Regions from separate parts of the Cupriavidus sp. LA-1 genome, predicted to be linked through region 1. Evidence: riboswitches for the same ligand, from Rfam matches in the RefSeq annotation. Region 1 holds a riboswitch; the other holds the start of a gene.

Region 1 (4,192 bases):
TGATCGGCGGCATGGGCTCGATCATGGGAGCGATCCTGACCGGCCTGGGGCTGGGCGTGATCGAAGGGCTGACCAAGGTGTTGTACCCGGAAGCATCGTCCACCGTGGTCTTCGTCATCATGGTGGTGGTGCTGTGGTTGCGCCCGGCAGGGCTGTTCGGAAAGGAGAAGTGATGAGCGGACAATCTATCGCCGCAATCGGCGTGCGGCAGCAGCAGGTGGCGGGGCGCCTGCCAGGGCAGGTGATGTACGGCGTGGTGCTGGCGTGCCTGCTGGCCGCGCCGCTGGCCGGTGCGTATCCGGTATTCGTGCTCAAGGTGCTGTGTTTCGCGCTGTTTGCGTGCGCCTTCAACCTGCTGATCGGCTATACCGGGCTGCTCTCGTTCGGCCATGCGGCCTTCTTCGGCGGTGCCGGCTATGCGGCCGGCCATGCGATGAAGGTCTGGGGCGTGACGCCCGAGATCGGCCTGGTCCTGGGCACCGGCACGGGCGCGCTGATCGGCTACGTGGTGGGCTCGCTGGCCATCCGCCGCCAGGGCATCTACTTCTCGATGATCACGCTGGCGCTGGCGCAGATGCTGTTCTTCATCTGCCTGCAGGCGCCCTTTACCGGCGGCGAGGACGGCCTGCAGGGCATTCCGCGCGGCAAGCTCTTTGGCGTGCTGCCGCTGTCGGACGACCTGACGCTGTACTACGTGGCGCTGGTGATCATCGTGGCCGCCTTCGCGCTGATCGTGCGCACGGTGCATTCGCCGTTCGGCCAGATCCTGAAGGCGATCAAGGAGAACGAGCCGCGCGCGGTGTCGCTGGGCTATGACGTCGACCGCTTCAAGCTGACCGCCTTCGTGCTGTCGGCGGCGCTGTCGGGGCTGGCCGGTTCGGTCAAGGCGCTGGTGCTGGGCTTCGAGACGCTCAGCGACGTGCACTGGTCGATGTCCGGCATGGTCATCCTGATGACGCTGCTGGGCGGGCTCGGCACGCTCACCGGCCCGATCGTCGGCGCCTTCGTGGTGGTGGCGCTGGAGAACAAGCTTGGGGAGCTGGGCAGCTACCTCGGGTCAGCGACGGGCATCGAGTGGTTCAACGGGCTCGGTGAATCGGTGTCGATGGTAACCGGCATCATCTTCATCGTGTGCGTGCTGGCGTTCCGCAAGGGGATTGTGGGCAGTCTGGGGCGACGCCCTGGATGAGGCAAAACCCGCTTACGCCACTGGTTTTCTCCCCTCTCCCATAAATGGGAGAGGGGAGAAAACATCCGCGACCTCAGGCTCAGGCCTTCGCCAATGCCAGCGCCGCACCCGGCGCGACCGCCACCTTGGCGCCAAGATGCTGGTCCACCACCCCCGCCACCATATCCGCCGTCACCGCCGACAAGGTCCACCCGAGGTGCCCGTGCCCGGTGTTATAGAAGATGCAGGCCGCACGCCCGCGCCCCACGCGCGGCAGCATGTCCGGCATCATCGGCCGCAGCCCGGCCCACGGCACCACGCTGCGCGTGCTGACGCCGGGGAAGCACTGCTGCACCCATTCCACCAGCGGGCGGATGCGGTCGGCGCGGATATCGCGGTTGTAGCCGTTGAACTCGGCGGTGCCGGCCACGCGGAAGCGGTCGTCGCCCAGGCGGCTGGTGACCAGCTTGGTTTCATCGTCGAGCAGGCTCACCACCGGTGCGGCGGCGCGGCTGGCCGCGTCGGTCAGGTTGACCGTGATCGAGTAGCCCTTGACCGGATAGATGTTGACGCGGTCGCCCAGTCCCGCGGCCAGCGCGCGGCTGGCTGTGCCGGCGCAGATCACGGCGCCGTCGAAGCTGGAGCTGGCCGTAGCGGCGCCGTCTTGCACGGTCACGGTGGCGCGCCTGCCGTCGGTCTTCACCGCGCGCACATCCTGGCCATAGCGGCAGCGCACGCCCAGCCGGTCGATGGCCGCGGCCAGGCCGCTGGTGAACTTGTGGATGTCCCCGGTCGAATCGCTCTCGGTGAAGTAGCCGCCGTAGTACGACCCCGCCAGCGTCGGCTCGATCGCGCGCATCTCCTCGGGCGTCACGGCGCGCCGTTCCAGCCCGCCCTGCGCCAGCAGCGCCGAGACCCGGCCGGCATGCTCGAAACCGGCCTTGTCGCGGTAGATATGGAGAATGCCTTCTTTCTTCAGGTCGAAGTCGATGCCTTCCTGCGCCGCCCAGGCGAACAGATGCTCACGCGCGGCGATGGCCAGGCGCGCGGTCTCGACGGTGTTGCGGCGGTAGTGGGGGATCGAAGCGATGAACTCGGCGAACCACGACAGCTTGTGCCAGCTCGGCCGGGGATTGACCAGCAGCGGGGCATCGTTGCGCAGCATCCATTTCATGCCCTTGACGATGGTGGACCAGTGGGTCCAGACCTCGGCGTTGGAGGCCGACAGCTGCCCGCCGTTGGCGAACGAGGTCTCCATGGCGGCATAGCGGTGCCGTTCGAACAGCGTGACGGAAAATCCGCGCTTGGCCAACGCGTAGGCCGTGGTGACACCCGTGATGCCACCGCCGATGACAGCGATTGATTTCATGATCTGCAGGTTCCAGGAACGTCGATGGTGGGAGCCCGGACGCAATATGCGTGACGGACGCCCCCTCTGTTCTGGACCTGAGAGATTCACGACACCCGGCCGCGAGGGCGGGGCGCGCTTGCTCCTTCGGTATGCCGGCGGACGATAGCGTCCGGCATTCTTCAGAGTGCACTGACTGGTGATGCCGGTCCTTTTGCCTGAGAGTTTCCGGGGCGGTTGCTCCTTCGGCGCTGTCCGCGGCGGGCGCCGCGGCAGTCTCTCCCTGCATCACATTGGCTTGACGCCAATCCGGGCAATGTAGTGACATGGCCTGGCATTGGATATACGGGTAAACGCTAGGGTGACGTGCTGCCCGCGTCGCTATGTCGCATCGGCCCGCGCCGCCATGCCCCATAAAATGTCAGCGCTCGCTCTCGGGGAGAAGCGCCTGATGCTTCGCACAGGCGGAGCAAGCCAAAAAAAGACGACAACAAGGTTTTCCAGTGAAGAAGAATCGTATTGCACTCGCCGTCTCGGCGGTGCTGATGGGCCCAGCCGTTGCCGCCGCCCAGGCGGTGGACGCGCCCGAGCCGCTGCAGGAGGTGGTGGTCTCGGCCAAGTCAGAACGCGGCGAGACGCCGGCCGTACCGCCCAACACGCCCTCGCCAGCCTACGGCATCAGCGGCACCCGCATGGCCGACTTCAATGTGGTCAATACGGAAGACGCCCTCAAATACGCGCCCAACCTCGCCGTACGCAAGCGCTTTATCGGCGATATGAACTCGATCATCTCGGTGCGCAGCACCAGCTCGCGCCAGTCGGCGCGGGGGCTGGTCTATGCCGATGGCCTGCTGCTGTCCAACCTGCTGGGCTCGGACTTCAGCTTCCCGCCGCGCTGGTCGCTGGTCAATGCCGCCGAGATCGAGCGCATGGACGTGCTGTACGGCCCGTATTCGGCCCTGTATCCCGGCAACTCGCTCGGCGCGACGGTGCTGATCACCACGCGCACGCCGCAGAAGTTCGAGGGTGACGCCAGCGTGCAGCTTTTCACGCAGCGCTTCAGCCTGTACGGCACGCACGACAACTTCAACGGGGTCCACGCCAACGCCTATGTGGGCGACCGCGTCGGCCCGTTCTCGTGGCTGGTCAGCGTCGACCGGCAGGACAGCAAGAGCCAGCCGCTGAGCTTCTATACCGCGCCGCGCTCGACCAGTCGCGCGGGCGCCGGGGCAACGCCGGTCACCGGTGCCTATTTCGATCAGGACCAGACCGGCCGCGACCGCGTGGTGATGGGCGTGAACAGCGAGGGTGTCACGCACACGGTGCAGGACCAGCTCAAGCTCAAGCTCGGCTACGACATCACCAACACGCTGCAGGCCCAGTTCACCGCGGCCTACTGGCAGCAGGACCGCTCCAGCGCCACCGGCAGCTACCTGCGCGATGCCAATGGCAACGTGGTGTCGAGCGGTCCCGTGAATATCGGCGGCTATCAGTATTCGATTCCCGCCAACGCGTTCGCCCCGAGCAATGGCGAGGACGCGCGCTGGCTCTACGGGCTGTCGCTGCGCACGCGCAACGAGACCGGCTGGAATTTCTCGGGCGTGGCGTCGCTGTTCGATGTCAGCAAGGACATCAGCCGCAGCGCCAGCACCGTCGGCAGCGGGCCGGGCACCGTG
Region 2 (4,192 bases), on a different replicon from region 1:
TGCGAGTTGCCCACGGCCACGTCGGCACCCCATTCGCCCGGCGCGGCGATCAGCGTCAGCGCCAGCAGGTCGGCGGCAGCCACCACCAGGCCGCCGGCGGCGTGCACGGCGTCGGCGATGGTGCGGTAGTCGTTGACGTCGCCGTTCACGCCCGGGTACTGCAGCAGCACGCCGAAGGCGTTGGCCGCGGCGGCTTCGGCGGCGGGGCCGACCTTGACCTCGATGCCCAACGGCAGGGCGCGCGTGCGTACCACTTCCAGCGTCTGCGGCAGCACGTCGTCGGCCACGTAGAAGGTGTCGGAGTCGTGCTTGTTCACGCGCTGCAGCAGCGTCATCGCCTCGGCCGCGGCGGTGCCTTCGTCCAGCATCGACGCGTTGGCGATATCCAGCCCGGTCAGGTCGGTGACCATCTGCTGGAAGTTCAGCATCGCTTCCAGGCGGCCTTGCGAGATTTCGGGCTGGTAGGGCGTGTAGGCGGTGTACCAGGCCGGGTTCTCGAAGATATTGCGCAGGATGACGCCGGGCGTGACGGTGTTGTAATAGCCCTGGCCGATAAAGCTCTTCAGGACCTTGTTCTTGCCGGCCAGCCCGCGCAGCTTGGCCAGCGCGGCTTCCTCGCTCAGCGGCTCGGTGAACTCGCCCATCGGCATGCCGTCGCGGCGGCGGATGGCGGCGGGAATGACGGCGTCGATCAGCGCGGCGCGGCTGTCATAGCCCAGCACCTTCAGCATGTGCTGCTGTTCGGGGGTATCGGGGCCGATATGGCGGGCGGCGAAGGCGTCGCGCGCCTCCAGTTCGGCCAGCGTAGGCCGGTTCACTTGGGCGGCGTTCATGGGAAGCGGGGCGTTCATGGGCAAGAACCTCGTGGGGGGCGCGCCGGCCGGTGGTCAGCCGGGACGGCGCGCGTCAGTCTGCAGTGGCCGGTCCATGGCTGGACCGGCGCCGCCGGCGTCAGGCGCCGACGCTGGCCTTGTAGGCGTCGGCCGACATCAGGCCGTTGACGTCGTCGCCGTTGGCCGGCTTGAGCTTGAACAGCCACGCGTCGAAGGCGTTGGCGTTGACGCTTTCCGGCGCGGCCGTGGCGGCCTCGTTGACGGCGATCACTTCGCCGGCCACCGGGGCGTAGATGTCGGAAGCGGCCTTCACCGATTCCACCACTGCCAGCGCGTCACCGGCACCGACCGACTTGCCCACTTCGGGCAGTTCCAGGAAGACGATGTCGCCCAGCGCGTCCTGCGCGTGGTCGGTGATGCCGATGGTGAGCGTGCCGTCGGCTTCGACGCGTACCCACTCATGCGACTCGGTGTACTTCAGGTCAGCGGGGAAGTTCATGAAGGTTCTCCGGATACAGATTCGTTTCTTGTTGGGTGATGCCTGCCCGGCAGTTGCCGGCAGGCGAGGGCGACCGTTGGGTGAGCGGGTTTTCCCCTTAGCTCACGAGTGCCTTGCCATTACGCACAAACGGCAGTTTAACCACAGTCGCGTTGAGTTTGCGGTCGCGGATCTCCACCTGCACCGTATCGCCCACGGCGACGTCCTTCGGCAGGCGGGCAAAGGCGATCGACTGGGACAGCGACGGGCTGAAGGTGCCGCTGGTGATTTCGCCGTCACCGGCCGGGGTGATCACTTTCTGGTGGGCGCGCAGGACGCCGCCTTTGTCACGCAGGATCAGGCCGAGGAATTGCTGGCGCGAACCGGCCGCGGCCAGCGCCGCCTTGCCGGTGAAGTCGCGCTCGCTCTGCAGGTCCACCGTCCAGGCCAGGCCCGCGTCCAGCGGCGAGGTGTTGATATCCATGTCCTGGCCGTACAGGTTCATGCCGGCTTCCAGGCGCAGCGTGTCGCGCGCGCCCAAGCCCGCCGGGCGCACACCGGCCGCGTTCAGCTTTTCCCAGACGGCGGCGACGTTTTCCGCCGGCACCACCAGTTCGAAGCCGTCTTCGCCCGTGTAGCCGGTGCGCGCGACCATGATCTCGCCGATGGCGGGATCCTGGACCACGGCGGCGTTGAAGGGCTTGAGCGCGTCCGACGGCTGGGTCGAGGGGAAGGTGCTCCACACTTTGGCGCGGGCGTTGGGGCCCTGCACGGCAACGATGGCCAGCGGCTGCACGCCTGCGGGCGCAGCGTCTTCACGGCGCGGGGTGATGGTGACGCCGCTGCCGGTGGCTTCGTTGCGGGCGCGGATCCATTCGATGTCGCCCAGCGCGGTGCTGGCGTTGACGACCAGGCGGAAGCGGTCTTCGGCAAAGAAGTAGACGATCAGGTCGTCGATCACGCCGCCTTTCTGGTCCAGCATGCAGGCGTAGAGCGCCTTGCCCGGCGTCTGCAGCTTGTCGACATTGTTGGCCAGCAGGCCGCGCAGGAAGCCGCGGGTATTGGCGCCGGTGAGGTCGACCACGCACATGTGCGACACGTCGAACATGCCGGCGTCGCTGCGCACGGCGTTGTGCTCTTCGATCTGGGAGCCGTAGTTGACCGGCATGTCCCAGCCGCCGAAGTCGACCATGCGGGCGCCGAGGGCGCGGTGGATAGCGTTGAGGGGCGTGGCCTGGAGCGTCATGGGATCCTCGGGGGCAATCTCGGTTTGCGAAAACGAAAAAGGGCCATCCGCCGCAACGCTCGTCACGCCCGTGGCGTGACAATCCGCTGCGGCGGATGACCCCTCTGTCCTCGATACCTGAGAGATTACAAGGCGGATCCTGGCGGAACCGGTCCTCGTGCGCCCCTTCGGTGGGCACGCTCGCCACGAATGGCGGGTGCCGCTCTCCAGAGTGCGGCATGCATCGTGTGCATGTTGCATGCCGATCCGACCAGTCCATGGTGCCTGAGAGTTTTCGGGTGATACCCCTTCGGCGGCGCAGGCGATGCGCGCTCTCCCGGTCGGATGCGCGCAATGTACGGGAGGCCCCGGGCTTTGTCAACGCGCGGCCCGGGGGGCACTGTTGGCCACACAGTCAGCGGCTTTCCTACCTGCGCCTGTTACTGGTGGTGACGTTACCGATCACGCCGCCAACGGCAGCGCCGCCCAGCGTGCCGAGCGCGTCACCGCCGGTCAGCACGGCGCCGCCTACCGCACCCACGCCTGCGCCGATTGCCGTGTTCCGCTGCTTCGGTGTCATGTCCGCGCAGCCAGCGAATGCCGCCACGGTGACGCCAATCAGAGTGAATCTAGTCAGGGTTTGGAGGGTTCTCATTATTGGCTCTCCTGTGTGATCAATCGGGCATGCAGGAGGGCGCAAGGCCCATCGGTGCATATTGATTAGAGGCGCGCGTTGCGCGGTTGGCTCCGGGCTTTACGAAGTGTTACTTCGGTGAAACTCCGGGAGCCGGGAATGCGCCAGCCGCCGACTGACTCGGCTCCGGCATGCGTGTTAGCATGGTCTGCTTTGCCGAACCCGCGCGCCCATGGCGTCCATGTCGCGTGTGCGGCACTCGCCGCCGCTTTCCCCGATTCCCGCCTGTTCAACCACTCCCGCATGACCCACGGCCTGAATTCCGCACAATCCGAAGCCGTCCGCTACCTGGACGGCCCTTGCCTGGTGCTGGCCGGGGCGGGCTCGGGCAAGACCCGGGTGATCACGCAGAAGATCGCGCATCTGATCGAGGACAAGGGCTTCGAGCCGCGCCATATCGCCGCCGTCACGTTTACCAACAAGGCCGCCAAGGAGATGCAGGAGCGCATCGGCAAGCTGATGGAGGGCAAGACCACGCGCGAGGGCAAGCGCATCCCGCTCAGGCAGCTGACGGTCTGTACCTTCCACTCGCTCGGGGTGCAGATCCTGCGCATGGAGGCCGAGCACGTGGGCCTGAAGCCGCAGTTCTCGATCATGGATTCGGACGACTGCTTCGGCCTGATCCAGGAGCAGCTGGGCACCACCGACAAGAAGCTGATCCGCGGCGTGCAGGGCACGATCTCGCTGTGGAAGAACGGCATGGTCGATCCCGAGGCGGCGATCGCCCAGGCCGCCAATGCCGACGAGCACCAGGCCGCGCTGGTCTACCGCAACTACGTGGCCACGCTGCACGCCTACCAGGCAGTGGATTTCGACGACCTGATCCGCCTGCCGGCCGAACTGTTCGCGCGCAATGAAACGGTGCAGCTCAAGTGGCAGAACCGCCTGCGTTATTTTCTGGTCGACGAATACCAGGACACCAACGCCTGCCAGTACCAGCTGCTCAAGCTGCTGGCGGGCGG

What was found. A riboswitch is a leader RNA that binds a small molecule or an ion and turns the genes downstream of it on or off. The one in region 1 is predicted to bind glycine.
Region 2: linked by a shared signal. The riboswitch ahead of gcvT (glycine cleavage system aminomethyltransferase GcvT) and the one ahead of ACZ5MJ_RS23035 (D-amino acid dehydrogenase) in region 1 are both predicted to bind glycine.

Annotation. Positions count from the first base shown of each region.
Region 1 covers NZ_AP031388.1:856,032-860,223, reverse strand. The annotation lists gene ACZ5MJ_RS23045 (branched-chain amino acid ABC transporter permease) at 1-173, shown strand, start outside; gene ACZ5MJ_RS23040 (branched-chain amino acid ABC transporter permease) at 245-1,189, shown strand; gene ACZ5MJ_RS23035 (D-amino acid dehydrogenase) at 1,269-2,582, opposite strand; glycine riboswitch at 2,594-2,712, opposite strand; glycine riboswitch at 2,713-2,811, opposite strand; gene ACZ5MJ_RS23030 (TonB-dependent receptor) at 3,020-4,192, shown strand, end outside.
Region 2 covers NZ_AP031387.1:3,972,252-3,976,443, forward strand. The annotation lists gene gcvP (aminomethyl-transferring glycine dehydrogenase) at 1-851, opposite strand, end outside; gene gcvH (glycine cleavage system protein GcvH) at 952-1,332, opposite strand; gene gcvT (glycine cleavage system aminomethyltransferase GcvT) at 1,430-2,557, opposite strand; glycine riboswitch at 2,652-2,777, opposite strand; glycine riboswitch at 2,799-2,886, opposite strand; gene ACZ5MJ_RS18540 (glycine zipper 2TM domain-containing protein) at 2,964-3,191, opposite strand; gene ACZ5MJ_RS18545 (UvrD-helicase domain-containing protein) at 3,474-4,192, shown strand, end outside.